Regions from separate parts of the Sporosarcina sp. Y1004 genome, predicted to be linked through region 3. Evidence: predicted binding sites of a transcription regulator. Region 3 holds the regulator's gene; each other region holds the start of a gene.
The links. Region 3 encodes LexA, which represses DNA repair genes until DNA is damaged. Its sites were predicted from a motif close to CGAACATATGTTCG; they were not measured.
Positions count from the first base shown of each region.

Region 1: the regulator LexA is predicted to act here: its motif matches at 2,771-2,784, upstream of uvrB (excinuclease ABC subunit UvrB).
Region 2: the regulator LexA is predicted to act here: its motif matches at 2,093-2,106, upstream of parE (DNA topoisomerase IV subunit B).
Region 4: the regulator LexA is predicted to act here: its motif matches at 2,354-2,367, upstream of AC25Y6_RS11310 (YhjD family protein).

Region 1 is NZ_JBYHFQ010000006.1:12,566-17,693, reverse strand. Features, by position in the region: gene uvrA (excinuclease ABC subunit UvrA) at 1-716, opposite strand, end outside; gene uvrB (excinuclease ABC subunit UvrB) at 723-2,705, opposite strand; gene AC25Y6_RS05940 (IDEAL domain-containing protein) at 2,860-3,096, opposite strand; gene AC25Y6_RS05935 (ABC transporter permease) at 3,236-4,447, opposite strand; gene AC25Y6_RS05930 (ABC transporter ATP-binding protein) at 4,431-5,128, opposite strand, start outside.
Region 2 is NZ_JBYHFQ010000041.1:15,936-21,063, forward strand. Features, by position in the region: gene AC25Y6_RS18535 (AMP-binding protein) at 1-857, shown strand, start outside; gene AC25Y6_RS18540 (HesB/YadR/YfhF family protein) at 881-1,174, opposite strand; gene plsY (glycerol-3-phosphate 1-O-acyltransferase PlsY) at 1,213-1,815, opposite strand; gene parE (DNA topoisomerase IV subunit B) at 2,121-4,097, shown strand; gene parC (DNA topoisomerase IV subunit A) at 4,094-5,128, shown strand, end outside.
Region 3 is NZ_JBYHFQ010000003.1:30,848-35,975, reverse strand. Features, by position in the region: gene miaA (tRNA (adenosine(37)-N6)-dimethylallyltransferase MiaA) at 1-349, shown strand, start outside; gene hfq (RNA chaperone Hfq) at 383-610, shown strand; gene AC25Y6_RS03040 (trimeric intracellular cation channel family protein) at 651-1,250, opposite strand; gene AC25Y6_RS03035 (methionine gamma-lyase family protein) at 1,392-2,654, shown strand; gene lexA (transcriptional repressor LexA) at 2,761-3,381, opposite strand; gene yneA (cell division suppressor protein YneA) at 3,584-3,898, shown strand; gene AC25Y6_RS03020 (YneB family resolvase-like protein) at 3,891-4,553, shown strand; gene AC25Y6_RS03015 (DUF896 domain-containing protein) at 4,618-4,851, shown strand; gene tkt (transketolase) at 4,927-5,128, shown strand, end outside.
Region 4 is NZ_JBYHFQ010000014.1:82,197-87,324, reverse strand. Features, by position in the region: gene AC25Y6_RS11325 (sensor histidine kinase) at 1-782, shown strand, start outside; gene AC25Y6_RS11320 (response regulator) at 804-1,478, shown strand; gene AC25Y6_RS11315 (DUF3225 domain-containing protein) at 1,553-2,122, shown strand; gene AC25Y6_RS11310 (YhjD family protein) at 2,393-2,752, shown strand; gene AC25Y6_RS11305 (competence protein ComK) at 2,741-3,286, opposite strand; gene AC25Y6_RS11300 (M20 family metallopeptidase) at 3,701-4,864, opposite strand; gene AC25Y6_RS11295 (antibiotic biosynthesis monooxygenase family protein) at 4,988-5,128, opposite strand, start outside.

The DNA of each region.
Region 1 (5,128 bases), on a different contig from region 3:
ATAACGTCAACCATTACAGTTCCTTCAGCGAGCCGAAGAGCCGATTCAAGAGAGTCACTCAGACGCGGTGCTATGTCTTCCTTAATGACAATCCGGTCAATGACGACTTCTATTGTATGCTTCTTGTTTTTGTTCAATTCGATATTGTCATCCAAGTCAATGATTTCACCATTTACACGTATACGCACGTAACCTTGTTTCTTTATATCTTCAATCAGTTTGACATGCGTTCCCTTTCGACCCGAAACAATCGGTGCAAGCACTTGAATTCGTGCACGATCTGGCAGTTTCATCAGATGATCGACCATTTGCTCAATTGTCTGCGATGAGATTTCAGTTCCATGAATTGGACAGATTGGTTTCCCTACACGTGCATAGAGAAGTCGTAGATAATCATATATTTCAGTTGCAGTTCCGACAGTAGAACGAGGATTACGACTTGTCGTTTTCTGATCTATTGAAATCGCGGGCGATAGCCCTTCAATAACATCAACGTCAGGCTTGTCCATTTGTCCTAAAAACTGTCTGGCATAAGAGGACAAGGATTCAACGTACCTTCTTTGCCCTTCAGCGTAAATTGTATCGAAAGCAAGTGAAGATTTCCCGGAACCGGAAAGGCCGGTCATAACGACCAGTTGATCACGAGGAATCTTCACATCTATATTTTTCAAGTTATGCGCACGTGCGCCCTGTATGACAATTTCTTTATTTTTCATAAAATCCTACCTTTCAGACTTCAACTCCAAGATCGTATCCCTTATTTCAGCAGCACGTTCGAAGTCGAGTGCTTTTGCAGCTTCTTTCATCTCTTTCTCCAGAGTTACTAAAAGTGTCATTTTTTCGTCCTTCGTCAGTTTCTTGCCTTGTGTCACCTTTTCTAGATAAGTAATTGCTTCTTCAGATACGAGCGTTGCACGGATGACGTCGCGAATTTCTTTCTTGATAGTTGTCGGTGTTATGCCATGTTTCACGTTATATTCTCTTTGAATATCACGGCGTCGACGGGTTTCATCAATCGCTTTCGTCATGGAATCCGTCATTCGGTCGGCATACAGGATGACGTGACCATTCGAATTACGTGCTGCACGCCCCATCGTCTGGATGAGTGCACGCTCGGAACGAAGGAATCCTTCCTTATCCGCGTCTAGAATCACAACAAGTGATACTTCCGGAATATCGATTCCTTCTCTCAAAAGGTTAATGCCGATTAGCACGTCATATGTTCCAATTCTCAGTTCCCGAATGATTTCAATTCGTTCAAGCGTCTTGATCTCAGAATGAAGATACTGTACTTTTATACCAATTTCTTTTAGGTAGTCAGTTAAATCCTCTGACATTTTCTTCGTCAATGTCGTAATTAGTACCCGTTCGTTATTTTTCGTCCGTTCTCTAATTTGACCAATCAAGTCATCTATTTGTCCATTAATTGGACGGACTTCAATCGTCGGATCCAGTAGACCTGTTGGACGAATAATTTGTTGAATCATTTCGGGTGTATGTTCAATTTCGTAAGGACCGGGTGTTGCAGAAACATAAATAGCTTCATGTACATGACCTTCAAATTCCTGGAAAGTCAGCGGCCTGTTGTCAAGCGCTGAAGGTAAACGAAAACCATGTTCCACAAGTACTTTCTTCCTTGCCTGGTCACCGTTATACATTCCACGTATTTGAGGAAGTGAGACATGACTTTCATCTACAATGACTAGGAAATCATCTGGGAAATAGTCAAGGAGCGTGTAGGGTGTTGCCCCCGGCGGACGAAGTGTCAAATGGCGGGAATAGTTCTCTATACCAGAACAGAAGCCCATTTCCCTCATCATTTCAAGGTCATATCGCGTCCTCTGTTCAAGGCGCTGCGCTTCTAAAAGCTTATCTTGACTACGGAATTCTTTCAAACGTTCTTCTAGTTCTATTTCAATGTTTTCAATTGCCTTTACCATTTTGTCATCACCCGTAACGAAATGGGATGCTGGAAAAATGGCAACGTGTTCTCGTTCACCCAGGATTTCACCAGTAAGTGAATCCACTTCACGAATGCGTTCAATTTCATCGCCAAAAAACTCGATGCGGAGGCATTGTTCATCCTGTGAAGCTGGCAAAAGTTCGACAACATCGCCGCGCACCCTGAATGTACCGCGTGTAAAACTTACATCATTCCGTTCGTATTGAATATCTACAAATTTACGGAGCAATTCATTGCGTCCAATCTCCATTCCCGGTCGCAGCGATACTACATGTTCATTATATTCTGTCGGGGAACCGAGACCATAAATGCATGAGACGGAAGCGACGATTAGTACATCATTCCGTTCAAATAAGGAAGATGTAGCTGAGTGTCGCAACTTATCAATTTCATCGTTTATACTTGAGTCTTTTTCAATGAAGGTATCTGTATGAGCGATGTATGCTTCCGGCTGATAGTAATCATAGAAACTGACAAAGTACTCAACAGCGTTATCAGGGAAAAACTCTTTAAATTCACTATATAATTGACCAGCAAGTGTTTTGTTGTGGGCAATGACAAGTGTTGGTTTATTAATTTCTGTTAAGACGTTCGAGACTGTGAATGTTTTTCCGGTTCCAGTTGCACCGAGTAAAGTCTGGTGCTTCTCTCCCCGTTCATGACCCTCCAAAAGCTTCGCAATTGCATACGGCTGATCGCCTTGCGGAGTGTAAGGGGCTTGCAAATTAAATTTTTGGTTCATCGAAGTCACTCCCATATATACTACTTCTATCTTATCACTTTACCCATCTTTTGACGAGCAAAAAGCGAACATACGTTTTTTCAATGGATTTATTTTCTAATTAAAGCGAAAAAAACGCTGCATGTCTATTCAACATGTAGCGTCAACTCACTTTTCAATCATTCTCTTCAATTTTAACAAGTCTTTCTGAATACAATAAGAAGGCGCTTTCATCCCGACAATCGAGTGCTGCATCAATTAAAACCGCGAGTCGATACTTCGTCTGCTCCCTGTGTAAATGTTTTAAGAAAAGATCCAAATAAATTTCATTCAACAACTTTTCCGCTTGAAGCGAAGAACTGTTTTTTCCGACGGCCTTCAAAAACTCGGCATATGAATAGTTGTTCTCCATCGCTCTCACCCCTGATGCCTTTTATATAGTATATCTAATTTCAGAGAGAAGTTGCAAGGGTTTTTTGAATATTCTATTTTTATTCTTTCACAAAAGATTAATCCCGTCTGCAATTACTTACAAACGGGATGAATTGACCTTATTCGTCTTCCTTCTTTTCCCCAGTCAATCTAATAGTAGCTTCAGAAGTAATGAGAATGACAGCCCCTACTAGAAATGGTATTGTCGAGACTCCATAAAGGTATAGGGAAGCAACTATAACAACCGCTGCTTGAATCCATTGAACCGAACGAACGATTTTCCTAATTGAGCCAGGTCGCGTGTCTTCCTTCTCAGGAAACAGCATATCCATTCGGAAATCATCCCCCGCACGCAATGCATAAATAAGCTGAACTGCCGAGGCAAATGCAAGCGCCCCAGAGAAAATGAATACAACGATTGGGAATGGAATGAATATTGCACCAAGTGCTGAAATTACAGTCAACCTCACCCATAACCAAAAAATATCATCCGTTCGAATAAATGTACGCTTAATCAGGTAGGTCTGTGAAACACTCTTGCCGAAAGTGGGAGAACCTGTTATAAATCCAAGCCAACCTCTTCTACTAACGGATCCTTTCAGATGCGGAACGTCCGTAAAGTAGTTAGCGAACCGGTAAAACCGCATCATACGATTCTGTTCAAGTGAAATAAAGTGATCGTATGGGAAAGGCTTTACCATCCTCTTTTTCCGCCAGTAGAAATTGTACATTCCGATAAGGACTGCAATAACTGGAATGTAAAGGAAACTTCCCACAAGGAAAGCATAAATAAGTATTCCCGCCAATAAAAACCGCACGGCCCTGTCCAACCAGACCTTATCTCCTTCTAAAACATGTCTAAAATTATATTCCGACTCAACGAATGCCCACTTAATAAGCACTATGAAGATTGCGATGGCGATGAATTCTGTTTTCGTTCCAGTCCCCGTGGCAGAAAGTAACGGGAGTGCCACTATATAAAGAATAAAAGGCAATGGCAATTGTGAGAAAAAGCTCCAACTTAAAGATCGTTTTATATAAGAACCTAGTTTAATTTCTAGCGGCAAAAAGTATACTGTATCTGCCGGTTTCAAGAGTGTCACGGGTGGCGATATAGCAAGGACAGCACCAAGTAAGACAGCCGTCAGTAGAGCCGCTGGAAAGTCTGCTGGCACTTCTTTTAGCCACTCACTATACGTGTATCCCCCCGCTCCAATTGTAAAAACAAGAACAATTGCCAAGTGTCCCGTAAATACATACTTCAAATACTTTTGAAGTTCGGTTATATAATGGACGAACCGAGAACCCCATATTTCACGCAAATTGTTCATTGTCATGATCCTCTGTCATCGCAATATACAAGTCATCCAATGATGCTCCTGGTCGTCCGAATGCTTTTCTCAAGTCATCCATCGTCCCTTCCGCCCGCACTCGTCCTTCGTGCAGCAAAATGATCCTGTCGCAATGTTTTTCCGCGGTCGACAAAACATGGGTCGACATGAGGATGGAAGCCCCGTTTTCTGTTCTTTCCGTCATCTGTTCCAACAGAGATTTGATAGCAATCGGATCAAGACCTACAAATGGCTCATCAATAATATATAAAGAAGGATTAACGAGAAATGCACACATAATCATTACTTTTTGGCGCATCCCTTTTGAAAAATGTGCAGGAAACCAGTTTAAACGCTTCTCCATACGGAATTCTTTCAATAACTCACCCGAACGAGCATCAAACACTTCTTTATCAAGACCGTACGCCATTGCCGTTAACTCCAGATGCTCCTTGAGCGTCAACTCTTCATAAAGAATTGGCGTTTCTGGAATATAAGTGAACGCCTTTCTATACTTCTCGGAATCCTCGCTGAACGTCACCCCATTCACTCGGATTTCTCCGCTATGGGGATTCATCAATCCAATAATATGTTTAATAGTCGTACTTTTACCCGCCCCATTGAGCCCAATTAGACCTACTAGCTCACCTTGTCCGATGTTAAAGGATAAATCATGCAGGA
Region 2 (5,128 bases), on a different contig from region 3:
CTATTCTCATGGCTGGCGGCACGGTAATTGTCGGTAACTCATTCGATGCAGAGGAAGCCTTGAGCGCAACTGATACATACGCTGCAACAATTTCACTTTTCGTGCCGACGATGTATCAGTCTATGATTCTCACACACTATTTCCGACAGTCTTCTTTTCCTACTATGAAAGTGTTTTTATCTGGCGGTGCTCCTTGCCCACAGACGATTTATCATGCATTTCATGAGAAAGGATTAAAATTCAAAGAAGGGTACGGACTTACGGAAGCAGGCCCAAATAATTTTTACATCCGAAGCGAAGAAGCTTGTCTGAAAATAGGATCTGTTGGTAAGAGCATGCTATTCAATTCCACAAAAGTATTGAATGAAGAGATGAAACCTTGTGGTATAGATGAAGTCGGGGAATTATTTATAAAAGGACCCCATGTTTTCAGTTATTATTGGCGGAATCCAACAGCAACGGCTGAAACGTTAGTTGAGGGATGGCTGCGTACGGGTGACCTTGCCAAATGCGACAGTGATGGCTACACCTATATTGTCGGAAGAAAAAAAGATACTATTATTACAGGTGGAGAAAACGTTTATCCACAGGAAGTTGAACAAAGCCTCGTGCTGTTTGATGGGGTCAAAGAGGTGGCTGTCGTCGGGGTAAAGGATGACATATGGGGTGAAATCATCGTTGCATTTATCATCATGGCAGACGGATACCCTTTCGATTGTGACGACATTACCATGCACTGTAAAAAGTTTCTTGGATCATATAAAATCCCCAAAAAAGTAATTGAGCTAAAAGAATTGCCTAAAACACACGTCGGAAAAATTAATAAAAAAATACTACAAGAGATGGTTGAAAAATAATAAAAGCGTGAGGCATTATGCCTTCACGCTTTTTCGTACAAATAAATAAGTTCATGCAGTTTAGGATCCACTTTGACATGCAAGTCATGTTCAGTGAAATACCATTTGTCACGGCTTTCAATATAGTAGTGTACACTGTCGTGCTCCGTTTCAACTGCCACTTCGTCAGGTTGTTCTTTTGTCACGCCGAGGGAAAATCCCGGTTGTAGTGAACTGGATCCTCCATATCTTGCAAAAAAGCGGATGGCATCACCAGGTTCAACCTCCATCTCTTCTTTAAACCATAATAGCGCTTCGTTCGACAAAATAATCTTCATTGGAAACACCAACCTTTTCCGTTACTGCTTTCATTGTATTATAACCACTTCACTTTTGGCTCGGTTCCAGCCTTGATACGACCAATATTCGCTCGATGTCTATAGAAGATGAAGGCACCGAATAGACCAATCATTACCATCAGATAAATATCACCTGTTCGGAAGTAGTAAAAAATGCTGTATAAAAAGCCTACCACAGATATAATCATTGACGATAAGGACACCATTTTCGTTACTTTCAAAGCGATGAAAAACGTTACGAGAACAAGGATAAAAACGGGCCATTCGTAAGCAAGCAGCACACCGCCGGATGTCGCGACAGCCTTGCCACCTTTGAAATGAGCGAAAACGGGATACATATGCCCTACAACCGCAAGTATTCCCGGAATAAGGGGATGGACTGTAATGCTGTCGAAAACAGGGAGTAGTGGTAACAGTGCAGCTACCGTCCCTTTTAAAATATCGAGAATTGTTACGGTAAGTCCCGCTGTTTTACCGAGTACACGGAAGGTATTCGTGCCACCTAAATTCCCGCTGCCTAGTTGCCGAATGTCCGTTTTGTAAAAAAGTTTCCCGACCCAGAGTGCTGAAGGGATTGAGCCGATTAAATAAGCAATTACTAAAAGTATGATAAGTTCCATTGTGTACTCCTTTTTTAATTTGTCTATGTATAGACCTAGTTTAGCAGAAGCGTGAAGTTGCGACAATGGGCTTCATGTGGAGAGTAGAGAATTGGCAAGCCAAGTTAAGAGGTCCAGTCAGATTTCGAATTTCCGGGTCTCGTACAGCCGATTTCCGTAACTAACAATTTCCTGTCTTCATTGCAATAAAATGCTTTCTTCTATACAATTAATTGAGCAAGCTTCTGAAAACGTTGATTTGACAACCTTTAAAGGAAGCGGTACGATCATATAAAAGAGAACAGTTGTTTGATGGAGGTTGTATTTTGACGAAAAAACAAGAAAACTATACGTATGATGATGATTCAATCCATATACTTGAAGGTCTAGATGCTGTACGAAAACGTCCCGGTATGTACATCGGATCTACCGATTCTCGCGGGCTTCATCACCTTGTCTATGAAATTGTGGATAACGCGGTAGATGAAGCGCTAGCTGGGTTTGGTAATGAGATTGATGTGACACTTCATACAGATGGCAGTGTCAGTGTACGCGACTACGGGCGTGGTATGCCAACGGGGATACACTCTTCTGGAAAACCAACGACGGAAGTTATTTTGACAGTTCTTCATGCAGGAGGAAAGTTTGGTCAAGGCGGTTACAAAACGAGTGGCGGACTTCATGGAGTTGGTGCATCTGTTGTAAACGCTCTATCTGAGAAATTGGAAGTGACCATTTTTCGTGACGGAAAGAAATTTCTTCAACGCTTTGAAAATGGCGGAAAACCGTCTACAACGCTTGAACAAATCGGAACAACACGTGAAAAAGGGACACTTATCCATTTTAAACCAGATGCGACCATATTCTCAACTTTAAAATATCATTATGAAACCATTAGTGAGCGCTTACGCGAGTCCGCGTTTCTGTTAAAGGGCTTGAAAATTGAGATAAAGGAAGAAGGTACGGACAAACACGATATCTTCCAATATGAAACCGGAATTGAGGCTTTTATCACTTATTTAAACGAAGAGAAAGATGTTCTACATGAGGTCGCTTATTTGGAAGGTGAGTCAGATGGAATAGAAGTCGAGTTTGCATTCCAATTCAGTGACGGTTATTCGGAAACAATCCTTTCATTTGTCAACAACGTCCGTACCAAAGACGGTGGAACACATGAAACAGGGGCAAAGACAGGAATGACTCGAGTATTTAATGAATATGCGAGAAAAACCGGATTGTTGAAAGAGAAAGATAAAAACCTTGAAGGCTCGGATATTCGTGAAGGAATAGCCGCTATTGTGTCGGTACGTATCCCGGAAGAGATTTTACAATTCGAAGGGCAGACGAAAGGCAAGCTAGGTACGAGTGAAGCACGTGGTATCACGGATTCAATTGTATCTCAGAAGCTCCTTTATTTTCTTGAAGAAAATGCTGATTTAAGTGCATCCCTTGTTCGTAAAGCAATCCGTGCGCACCAGGCACGTGAGGCGGCAAGAAAAGCACGGGAAGATGCGCGTTCAGGTAAGAAAAGAAAAAGATCGGAAACACTTCTATCAGGTAAACTGACACCTGCACAATCCAGAAACGCTGCGAAGAATGAATTATATCTTGTCGAAGGGGACTCGGCCGGCGGTTCAGCAAAACAAGGACGAGACCGAGTTTTTCAGGCTATTCTTCCACTACGTGGTAAAGTGCTCAACACTGAAAAAGCGAAACTGGAAGATATTATGAAAAACGAAGAAATCAATCTGATCATTCATGCAATTGGAGGCGGCGTAGGTTCTGACTTCGAAGTCAAAGACATCGCTTACGATAAAGTTATCATCATGACAGATGCAGATACAGATGGGGCTCATATTCAGGTACTGTTACTGACATTCTTCTACCGTTACATGAAACCGCTGATTGAAGCTGGAAAAGTATACATCGCTTTGCCACCACTTTACAAAGTATTTAAAGGGACAGGGAAGAGCGAAAAATTTGCATACGCATGGACGGAAGGCACCGAACTTGAAAAAGCGATAGAAAAAGTAGGCAAAGGGTATATGCTGCAACGATACAAAGGACTTGGGGAAATGAATGCCGATCAGTTATGGGAAACGACTATGGACCCAGGAACACGTACATTGATTCGGGTAACTATTGAAGACAGTGCTATAGTTGAGCGACGTGTGACGACACTTATGGGTGATAAGGTAGAGCCTAGGAGACGCTGGATTGAAGACAATGTCGATTTTGGTATGGAAGAAGACCATAATATTTTGGATAATGAATTTTTACATGTCGAGGGGGATTTTGAATGACACTAACGGAACGTTTCCAAGACCTACCGTTGGAAGAAGTAATCGGTGACCGATTCGGGAGATATAGTAAGTACATCATCCAGGACCGGGCATTGCCGGACGCGCGCGATGGTTTAAAACCTGTTCAGCGGCGTATTTTATATGCAATGTTTCATGAGGGAAATACGTATGAAAAAGCATTCCGTAAATCAGCAAAGACGGTCGGAAATGTCATCGGGAACTATCATCCCCATGGCGACACATCTGTCTATGAAGCGATGGTGCGGATGAGCCAAGATTGGAAATTGCGTCATATGTTGGTTGAAATGCAAGGGAATAACGGTTCAGTAGATGGTGATTCTGCAGCTGCCATGCGGTATACAGAAGCACGTCTTTCTGCTATTTCGGGAGAAATGATGCGAGACCTTGGAAAAGAGACAGTCGATTTCATACCAAACTTCGATGAAACTGAACCTGAACCAACTGTCTTACCAGCAAGATACCCAAACTTACTCGTCAATGGTTCAACAGGCATTTCCGCAGGCTATGCAACGGATATCCCGCCACACGCACTTCACGAATCGCTTGACGCAGTCCTAATGCGTCTAGACAATCCGGACGTTACGGTTGATGAATTAATGACGGTTATAAAAGGACCTGATTTTCCGACTGGCGGTACGATTCAAGGGACGAGCGGTATTAAAACAGCCTATGAAACCGGAAAAGGACGTTTCATCATTCGATCGAAATCGTTCATCGAACCGTTAAAAGGTGGTAAATCGCAAATCGTTGTGACGGAAATTCCATATGACGTCAACAAAGCGAATATGGTCAAGAAAATGGACGAGCTACGTCTGGATCGTAAGCTAGACGGAATCGCGGATGTCAGGGACGAATCGGACCGGACAGGTCTTCGGATTGTTATCGAGTTGAAAAAAGATATCGATGGCAACGCTATTTTACAATACTTACTAAAAAATACAGACTTGCAAGTGACGTACAACTTTAATATGATAGCTATCTCTGGGCGCAGACCAACTTTAATGTCGCTA
Region 3 (5,128 bases):
GCTGTATGACCGTATTAATCAGCGTGTAGACATAATGATGGCAAAAGGCCTAACCGAAGAAGCCACTAGATTATGGCATGAAGGCATTCGCGGAACACAATCGGTGCAGGCAATCGGCTATAAGGAACTCCATCAATATATTGAAGACATGCTCTCGTTGGATGAAGCCGTTGAAATGATTAAGAAAAATACGCGCAACTACGCAAAACGGCAAATGACGTATTTCCGCAACAAGCTGGATATAGCCTGGTTTGACGCAAGCATAGACAAAAATGAGATTGTTAAGGAAATTTTGACAATCATGAAGGATTTAAATCATCCAAGTCGAATTAGGTTAAGTAGGCAATAGAAATATAGTTAAGACAACTGGAGGACTCGACGTATGAAACAGGTTAACATGCAAGAAACTTTTTTAAACTCGTTACGAAAGAATAATACATTTGTAACGGTATTCTTACTGAATGGATTTCAGTTGAAAGGACTTATAAAATCGTATGATAATTACACCGTTCTACTTGAATCAGACGGGAAACAACAACTCATTTACAAGCATGCGATTTCCACATATGTCCCATCGAAACCAGTCATTTTAAAAGAAGAGCTCGAATGAAAAAAGGCGAAAATGGAGGGTACAATCCATTTTCGCCTTTTTAGGATAATTTCCTGTTTGGTAGTTTCCATTGGAAGATGAGCGACATAATACGTAGCCCTGCGGTTAATACAAACAGTGCATAAAGGGCTATGTCATACTCATACAGACCGAGTCCGACCGCAAGACCTGCGCCTGCAGCCCACACAGCATAGAAGTCTCGTTTAAAGACAAGTGGCTTCCGACCAGCCAATAGGTCCCGAATGACACCGCCGCCAGCTCCTGTAAGAACAGCTGCCACTATAGTTGCATAGAGCGTCATGTTTAATTGAATGGCAAACATCGCACCTTGAATGGCGAACGTAGCCAACCCGATTGCATCAAAGTAATTTCCCCATTTGTTCCAATGAGCAAGGAGATCACTTGAGAAAAAGAAAATAACGGTAATTAAAATGGAAGCCACAATAAAGAGAACCTCCTGATTCCACAAAACGGAAACAGGCACGCCTATCAAAATATTACGAACAGCACCACCGCCAAAAGCAGTGACTATCCCCAAGATATAAACGCCAAAAATATCATATTCTTCTTCCATTGCAACAATAGCACCCGAAATAGCAAATGCCGCAGTCCCAATCAAGCTAAAAACGTCCCATACCAATGTACTCCCTCCAATCAATAGACCCATAAAATTCTAACAGGTATTCCTGATTTTTCAATGAACGCTTCTGTAAACATTGACCTCCGTGAACAGACTGATAAGATATATAGTGACTATTTAATGAGATGAGGAATACCAATCATGGTGACTGAACAAGAAGATTTATTACTCGAAGATGCGGAACGAATCGAAGAAAAACTTGCACCTTTTTTTAAAAGTGTTGAAAGAACCGCTTTTTACAATCAACGGAAAGTGCTGAACGCATTCCGTAAAAATAGGGTTAGCGATTTTCACTTGCTGGGTACAACTGGGTATGGTTACGATGATACAGGGCGTGACGTGTTGGAACAAGTCTATGCTGATGTATTCAAAACTGAAGACTGTCTCGTTCGCAACCAGATTATTTCCGGAACCCATGCAATTTCAATAAGTCTTTTCGGAATTCTTCGCCCAGGTGACGAACTACTCTATATCACAGGAAAACCTTATGATACCTTGGAATCCATCGTATCAGGAAAAGGAAAAGATACTGGATCACTTCTGGATTACGGCATTACATATAAACACATTGAGCTAAATGATGATGGAACGGTCAATTTTGAAGAAGTCTCGAAAAATATTCATGCTAAAACAAAAATGATAGGAATCCAGCGGTCAAAGGGGTATTCAGATCGCCCGTCCTTTATGGTGGATGAAATCGGCGAAATGATTCGTAAAGTAAAAGCCATCAATCCCGAACTAGTTGTCTTTGTTGACAACTGCTATGGCGAATTTGTCGAAGAGAAAGAGCCAACAGAAGTCGGTGCTGATCTGATGGCAGGGTCACTCATTAAAAATCCAGGTGGCGGCATTGCAAGAACAGGTGGTTATATCGCCGGGCGTGCAGATCTTGTAGAGAAATGTGCGTTTCGAATGACGTCTCCTGGTCTTGGAGCGGAAGCTGGGGCATCACTTGATACCTTACGGGAAATGTACCAAGGATTTTTCCTAGCACCGCATGTTGTTAGCCAGGCAGTGAAAGGGGCGCTCTTCACTGCTGCTCTCCTCGAAAGCTTTGGACTCGAGACAACACCGCATTACACGCAAAAAAGAACCGATTTAATTCAGTCTGTATCTTTCAATAATGCCAGTCAAATGATTGCGTTCTGCCAATCAATTCAGCAGAACTCGCCCATCAATTCCCACTATGCACCCGAGCCGTCTTATATGCCGGGGTATACAGACGATGTGATCATGGCGGCTGGTACATTTATCCAAGGGTCAAGCATCGAGCTTACGGCAGATGGTCCAATCAGGCCGCCTTATACCGCATACGTTCAAGGCGGCCTCACATACGAGCATGTGAAAGTGGCTGTGTTGTCATCCATTGGAAAACTGGTTAAGGAAAACTTAATAGAGAAATGACAAAGAGCTATTCCTTTTTAATAAAGGAATAGCTCTTTGTCATTTCTGAGAGTATTGGATTGTCTTGCATTGCAGATAGCTTCAACATGGAATTACATGTCTATCCTTAATGAATCGTACGATAAACACCAACGACTTTACCGAGTATCGATACATTATCAAGAATGATTGGATCCATAGATTCATTTTCAGGTTGAAGACGGAAATAATTTTTTTCCTTGAAGAACCGTTTCACCGTCGCTTCATCGTCTTCTGTCATTGCTACGACAATCTCACCATTATTAGCTGACTGTTGCTGTTTAACAATAACATAATCACCATTAAGGATTCCCGCTTCAATCATACTATTCCCAACAATCTCAAGCATAAAGAGGTTGTCCTCCGAAGTGCCGTACGATTCAGGGAGAGGGAAGTACTCTTCAATGTTTTCAATGGCTGTAATCGGAAGACCTGCAGTAACTTTACCGACAAGAGGGACATGTAGAACTCCGGGTTTCATCGTTTCCAACCCTTCAGGATCCAGGACTTCGATTGCTCTAGGTTTAGTCGGGTCTCTTCTAATGAAGCCCTTGCTTTCTAAACGAGCTAGATGACCGTGAACAGTTGAACTTGAAGCTAGCCCCACAGCCTCCCCAATTTCCCTTACGGAAGGTGGATACCCTTTTTTCTTTACCTCTGATTTAATGAATGTCAGAATGTCTTCCTGTCTTTTTGAGATTTTCTTCACAACAATCACCCCTTAACTAAAATTCTTACAACAATCAAAAATCGTGAAAGTCTCACCGAAATTCGAGTTATTTCAATAGATTCATTATATCAGCCCACTATAGTAATGGCAAACACAAGTTCTAATAAGTGTTGACATCCAGTTTTGTATTTCCTATAATGAAAACAGTGATACGAACAAACATTCGCAAGGGGGAAAAATGATGACTTTCATTAAAAACAACGGTTATGGTATATTTATTGTTATTTTATGTTTAGGTTTTGCAATTATAGGAGTTGGTAAATATGAAACGAAGCAAGCTGAAGTCACTACAATTACAATTACTGAAGGGGACACGCTCTGGGGCCTTGCATTTCACCACTCGAAAAACATGTCGTCAGAGAAATGGATTAAAGAAGTGATGACTCTAAATAATCTGTCCTCCGCAACAATCAAGAAGGGAGAAGATTTGCTTTTGCCAACTATACAGACACATGAAGACGACAGTGTACAACTGGCCGGTGGTACTGATGACTGAGCCGCGAAAGAAGTGCGTCATTTATTGCCGAGTGAGCACAGAAAAAGAATCGCAGGAACTATCACTTACGAGGCAAGAAGAGGAACTTGAAGATTTGGCTAGTGAACTCAATTTAGAGCTTGTCACTACATTCGAGGACAAACATAGCGGTTACGACATTGACCGAGAAGGATTGCTTAGTATGCTGGATTACATCCGCGATGAAGAAGTAGATGCAGTACTGATACAAGATGAGACGAGGCTCGGACGTGGGAATGCTAGGATGGCTGTTTTGCATCTGTTGTTGAAAACAGACACAGCCGTTTATTCACGCAATGATAGTGGGCCAATTGCACTTAATGAAATGGATACGATGTTACTTGAAATTTTGGCAGTAGTTGAAGAATATCAACGGAAAGTGCACAACGCCAAAATCAGACGGGGTATGAAACGTGCTGTCAGGGAGGGGTATCGTCCTGAACGCAATTTGAAAAACAGAGGAAACGTTGAAGGCCGAGAGCGTATCGAAGTGCCAATCAGTGAAATTGTCTCTTTGAGAGAAAAAGGGCTGACTTATGAAGAAATTACGGGCGTCTTGAAAGGGCTCGGTCATAACATCAGTAAAGCGACTGTCCATCGGCGCTTTAAAGAATATGAAACAGAGCAGGGAGTCTGATTTATTGCACTTTCTGTTTTTTTTGTATACGTTTGTATTTATAACGCAAAATGGAGGAAAAAATATGCTATCACCAGATAAAATCAAACGAATTAATGAACTCTCAAAGAAATCGAAAACAACAGGTCTATCTATCGAAGAAGCTAAAGAACAAACACAATTGCGGAAAGAATATCTTGAGACATTTCGCTCATCGATGCGGGACACAATCGAGCATGTCAAAGTGCTTGATCCAGAAGGAAATGACGTGACACCCGACAAGGTGAAAAACGCACGTAATGGCAAATACCTAAATTGAACTTTGCAATCACTGCGCTGATTGTCTAAACTAGGATATGAAGATAAATAGACATCACGGGAAAGGATGTACACAATGACTCAACAGATTGACCAGCTAGCTATCAACACAATTCGTACACTCTCAATTGACGCAATCGAAAAAGCGAATTCCGGACATCCGGGATTACCGATGGGCGCAGCTCCAATGGCGTATACGCTATGGACAAAACATATGCATCATAACCCTTCAAACCCACAGTGGTTTAACCGCGACCGATTCGTACTTTCAGCAGGAC
Region 4 (5,128 bases), on a different contig from region 3:
TTGCGCTACTTGACACCATTGAAAGAGCCGATCATCTTGTCAATCAAGTCGCAACCGTAATTAATTATTTGACATCTGATTTAAAAAACGTAGGCGTAGCGCTGGAAACGGCCAGACACAAACAGGGGTTTGGCATCAGAATTATCCAGGCACAGGAAGAGGAGCGGAAAAGGCTTTCCCGTGATATCCACGATGGACCGGCACAAATGCTAGCAAATGTGTTAATCCGTTCCGGGTTGATTGAGAAGGTATATGAAGAACAAGGCCCTGTACCTGCATTTAATGAACTTAAAGATCTTAAAGAGATGGTAAGAAATGCACTTTATGAAGTTCGCCGTATCATTTATAATTTGCGTCCTATGGCACTTGACGATTTGGGCTTAATTCCAACATTGAAAAAGTACTTGTCGACAATAGGAGAGTATGAAAAGGGGACCACCATTCACTTTCAAAATAGTGGAAAAGAGCAACGTTTTAAAACGGATTTTGAAGTATCAGTCTTTCGGCTAGTGCAAGAATCCGTTTCAAATGCCTTAAAACATGCAAAGGCGAAGGACGTTTGGGTGAAAACTGAATGGCATCGCGATATAATGAATATTATCATAAAAGATGATGGACAAGGATTCAATCAAAATGAAGTAAGAGATAAGTCATTCGGTTTAATAGGAATGCGTGAACGAATTGATTTGTTAAAAGGGGATATAACAATCACCTCAACGCCTGGAAATGGTACGATAATTTATATCCAGATTCCACTCCAGAGTGAAATAATCGACGACTAGATGTTAGGGGAGGAAATGACTATGACGAAAATATTAATTGTAGATGATCACCAACTATTCCGTGAAGGGGTAAAGAGAATCCTTGATTTTGAAGATTCTTTTGAAGTTGTGGCTGAGGGCGGCGATGGTAGCGAAGTGAATGAGCTTTATCAACAGTGCGAACCGGACGTGGTTCTTATGGACATTAACATGCCTCATATGAATGGTGTCGATGCAACTGAAAACCTCATCAAAGAATATCCCAAAGCGAAAGTAATTATGTTGTCAATTCACGACGATGAATCATATGTATCACATGCACTTAAAACAGGTGCACTCGGTTATATGTTAAAAGAGATGGATGCGGATGCAATCATCCAAGCGATTAAAGTCGTTGCGCTAGGTGGTTCGTACCTTCATCCAAAAGTGACGCATAACCTTGTTACAGAATATCGAAGATTGAGCGAACGTGAGCATAAGGGATCCTTCCAGCAAAATGATATCCGTCGCCCGTTCCATTTACTTACTAAACGTGAGTGTGAAGTATTACAACTGTTGACGGATGGACAAAGTAACCGGACAATCGGGGAGACGCTTTTCATCTCCGAGAAGACCGTCAAAAACCACGTGTCTAGTATTCTACAAAAAATGGCAGTAAATGATCGCACTCAAGCGGTCGTAACAGCGATTAAAAATGGTTGGGTTGAAGTAAAGTAATTTGATGTATTGAATAAAAGGAAAAGGGCTTTCTGCTTTTGGAGGAGCCCTTTTACCTGTTCAGGAGGGAAAAAATGAAAAAAGTAGTCGTGCTTTTTAGTCTGTCTTTCATTTTACTGCTAGGAGCTTGTAGTGGTGACAAGGAAGAGCCTGTTGAGAATGGTTCCGTCGATGACGGCGAAGCAACGAATGAATATGGCACAATTGATCATGGAGTGGATGAAAGCAAAGTGGGATTTAGCTTGACAGGAGACACTGTAGAAGAAGCTTCTGGCGTCCCAGCAGACGAAAAAGAACAGATTCTTGACGTATACAACCTAAATTTGGAAACGCTAAACAAACAAGATATCGATGGCTATTTAGATACATTGTCAGCGAAGGATTATGACCTTGAAGAGGAACGTTCTATAACGAAAGATCTTTTTAGTGAGTATGAATTAAGTCGTGAAGTTTCGAATGTAACGATTGTGAAGTATTCAGAAGAGGAAGCCCAGGTATTTTCAAACCTAAAGACATCTTTCAAGCAATTAGAGACGGGTCTTGAAACAAGTCCGAGTGGTAGACAAGTAACCGTCCTTAAAAAAAGTGATGGGGATTGGAAAGTGGCTTCGGTTCATTATATCGGTGATATAGAGAAAAAATAAGTGTAAGATATGCAAGACTTTCAGCGATTATGGCTGGAAGTTTTTTTGTCGGTTAACCAGAGTGTATGGTATTTAGACTTGATTCGCCGTTCGGTATTCTTTGCGGGTAAAGAAATTATGAAGTGTTGAATTATCGATAAACTTCGGCATTCCCTGTGTCTCCAAATATGCTTAAGATTTCCAATGATTTGTAGGTTGATTTTCCGAGGGTATGGGCATACAATAGTTATTCGAACATTTGTTCTTAATTGGGCGGAAGGAGTGATTGTAGTGCCTTTAATACCCCCGGAGGCATTACCTTATTTTGAGAATATGATTTACTTACCGATGCTTCTAATTATCTTGGAGAGAGATCGGGAATCATTCGAAAAAGGTCCTTTCAAATTGAAAGGACCTTACGTTAAACTCGTCGACGAGGCGACGAAAATTGCACGTGCAGAACTAAAGGAAACGACAATCTACTTGCGGCGGCGCAATATGAAGGTGATACGTAACAAAACGGATAGCACATTCACCGAGTATGTATTCATGCACGGAGGTTATGAAGATCATAGACGCTATTTGAATGTCCGCCTGCGTAATCGAACTGAAGAACTATTGGCCAAATACATTGCGATGTCAGAGAGCTGAATCATCATCATCGTTGTCATCATCGTCAAAAAAGTTGAAAGTAGAAGGCCTGTTCAGTTGTCTCTGGTTTTTCAAAAAGTTCTTCTCTAAAAGAGTGGCGAACGCATATTGACGATACAATGTTGTAGGGGAAACATTTAACTTGAAGGATCGGCTATTTTCTAGTGTAATTATAGAACCCAAATTGTCTTCTTCTATTTTTTCAATCGCATTATAGGAAATCCAGACATTCTGTTCGGAAGATGGTGACATAGTAGGCAGGAAAATGTATGGTATTCCAAAATCATGAGCCAGGATAATCGGCGTTTTATGGCGTTTACCAAGTACCATTTTTGCTGAATTAGTCGAGTTGTGAAGAGAATTGCCATAATAGTCACAGGAATTCCTGACGATATGGATAGGGCGTCTGGGAACGCTTAAATCACCGTTGCGCTCATTAACATGGGTAAAAATTTTATTGTCTTGAATCATCGGACGTAACATGAATGTGTCAAAGGAAATAATGTATTGCGCACTACGTTTCTTATTTTTCAAATTAATGCACTCCTCATAATTCATATTTGTATTATAAGTAGATTATAAATCCAGGAATTCCAAACGCAATTGTGCATACTGTTCTATTGGAAGAGAGAAACAGGCTGTTTCTCTTGGAGATAATGACGGTTTCTCTTGGGGAAACAGACGTTATTGGGACAAAAGGAGAAAAGTGAAAAAAGAAAGCGTTATTCCGTATGATGTTGAACGGAATAACGCCATTCTTTCCGGCTTATCGCGGGAGGCATCCACAAAGCACCAAAGCGGTATTAGCAGGATTTCAGGTTCATCCCCTATGCATTGAAACTTTTTAAGCGCTCATATAAAAACAGTGAGCCTTCCTCATAAAATTCGAAGGAAGGCTCACTAATTATCAAATCATGAAATATTACTAATGGTTAGAAATTCTTCCTATTACGAATTTTGATATTCAACAGCGGCGGCACCAAGTGTCTTCGCCGCAACAAGCATCGCATTTTCATCGATGTCGAATTTTGGATGGTGATGCGGAAATGGAATCTCAGGTTTAGCACCCGTGAAGAAAAATGTACCTGGTACTTTTTCTAGGTAATAAGCAAAATCTTCGCCGCCCATTTGCGGCGTAGATTCAACCACTTCCAAGCCCGAAATAGATTCAGCTACAGTTTTCAAAAATTCCGTTTCGGTAGCATGATTTACCACGGCCGGATAGCCTCTTACGAATTCGAAATCGATGGTACAGTTGTTTGCAAGTGCAGTTCCATCGACGACACGTTTCATCTCGAGTTCCATCAAGTCACGAATATCTGGATTGAATGTTCGTACCGTCCCACCCAGTTTTGCGGAGTCTGCAATGACATTAAATGCATTTTGCGAAACGAATGAGCCTATGGAGAGTACAGCCGATTCAACCGGATTGACGCGACGGGAGACCAGTTGTTGTAAATTCATGACAAGCTGCGCGCCAATGACGATGGCATCTATCGTTTGATGGGGAGCTGCACCATGCCCACCGGCTCCTTGAATCGTAATGTCAAAACGATCAGCTGCCGCCATAACAGGACCCGTTAAATATTCGACTGTGCCGAAAGGTGTCAACGACCACAAATGTGTTCCGAAAATAACGTCAACTCCATCAAGGCAACCGTCTTCAATCATCGAAATTGCACCACCTGGAGCAAATTCTTCCGCGTGTTGGTGGATGAAGACATATTCACCAGCAAGGTCTTCTCGTAGTTCATGTATCGCTTTCGCAAGCTGAAGCAATGTAGCGGTATGTCCATCGTGACCGCAAGCATGCATGACGCCGGGGACCGTTGATTTGTAGGGTACATCCTTTTCATCCTGAATCGGAAGTGCATCAAAGTCGGCACGTAGTGCAACTGTCTTTCCGGGTCTTGCCCCTTTGACACGTGCAACAACGCCATTGCCGCCTACACTTTTACGCACTTCGACCCCAAGATTAGCATAAAAATCAGCTATATATTGCGCGGTTTTCTCTTCCTTAAAGGACAACTCGGGATTCATGTGAAGGTAGCGACGTATAGCGACCATATCTTCATAAGCACAATCAAGTTTTTCTAACAGTTGTTCTTTCAATGGACTACCCCTCCCAAAATTACACTAGTTTGAATGTTACTGTCTCCATTATAGCAAACATTCCATATGAAACTATAAAGGGCGTACAAAAAACGCGACCGGAATGAGGTCGCGTGTAAGAAATTATTTTTTTGTGGCATACTCCGTAATGTAAGGGGCGCTCGAGAAAATATGAAGTGTTTTATCAGAGCCCGCTTCTGCACGATCTTTCGAATGAGCTTGTGCGAACGAAGATGAGTTTTTCCATCTTGCATAATAAGTATT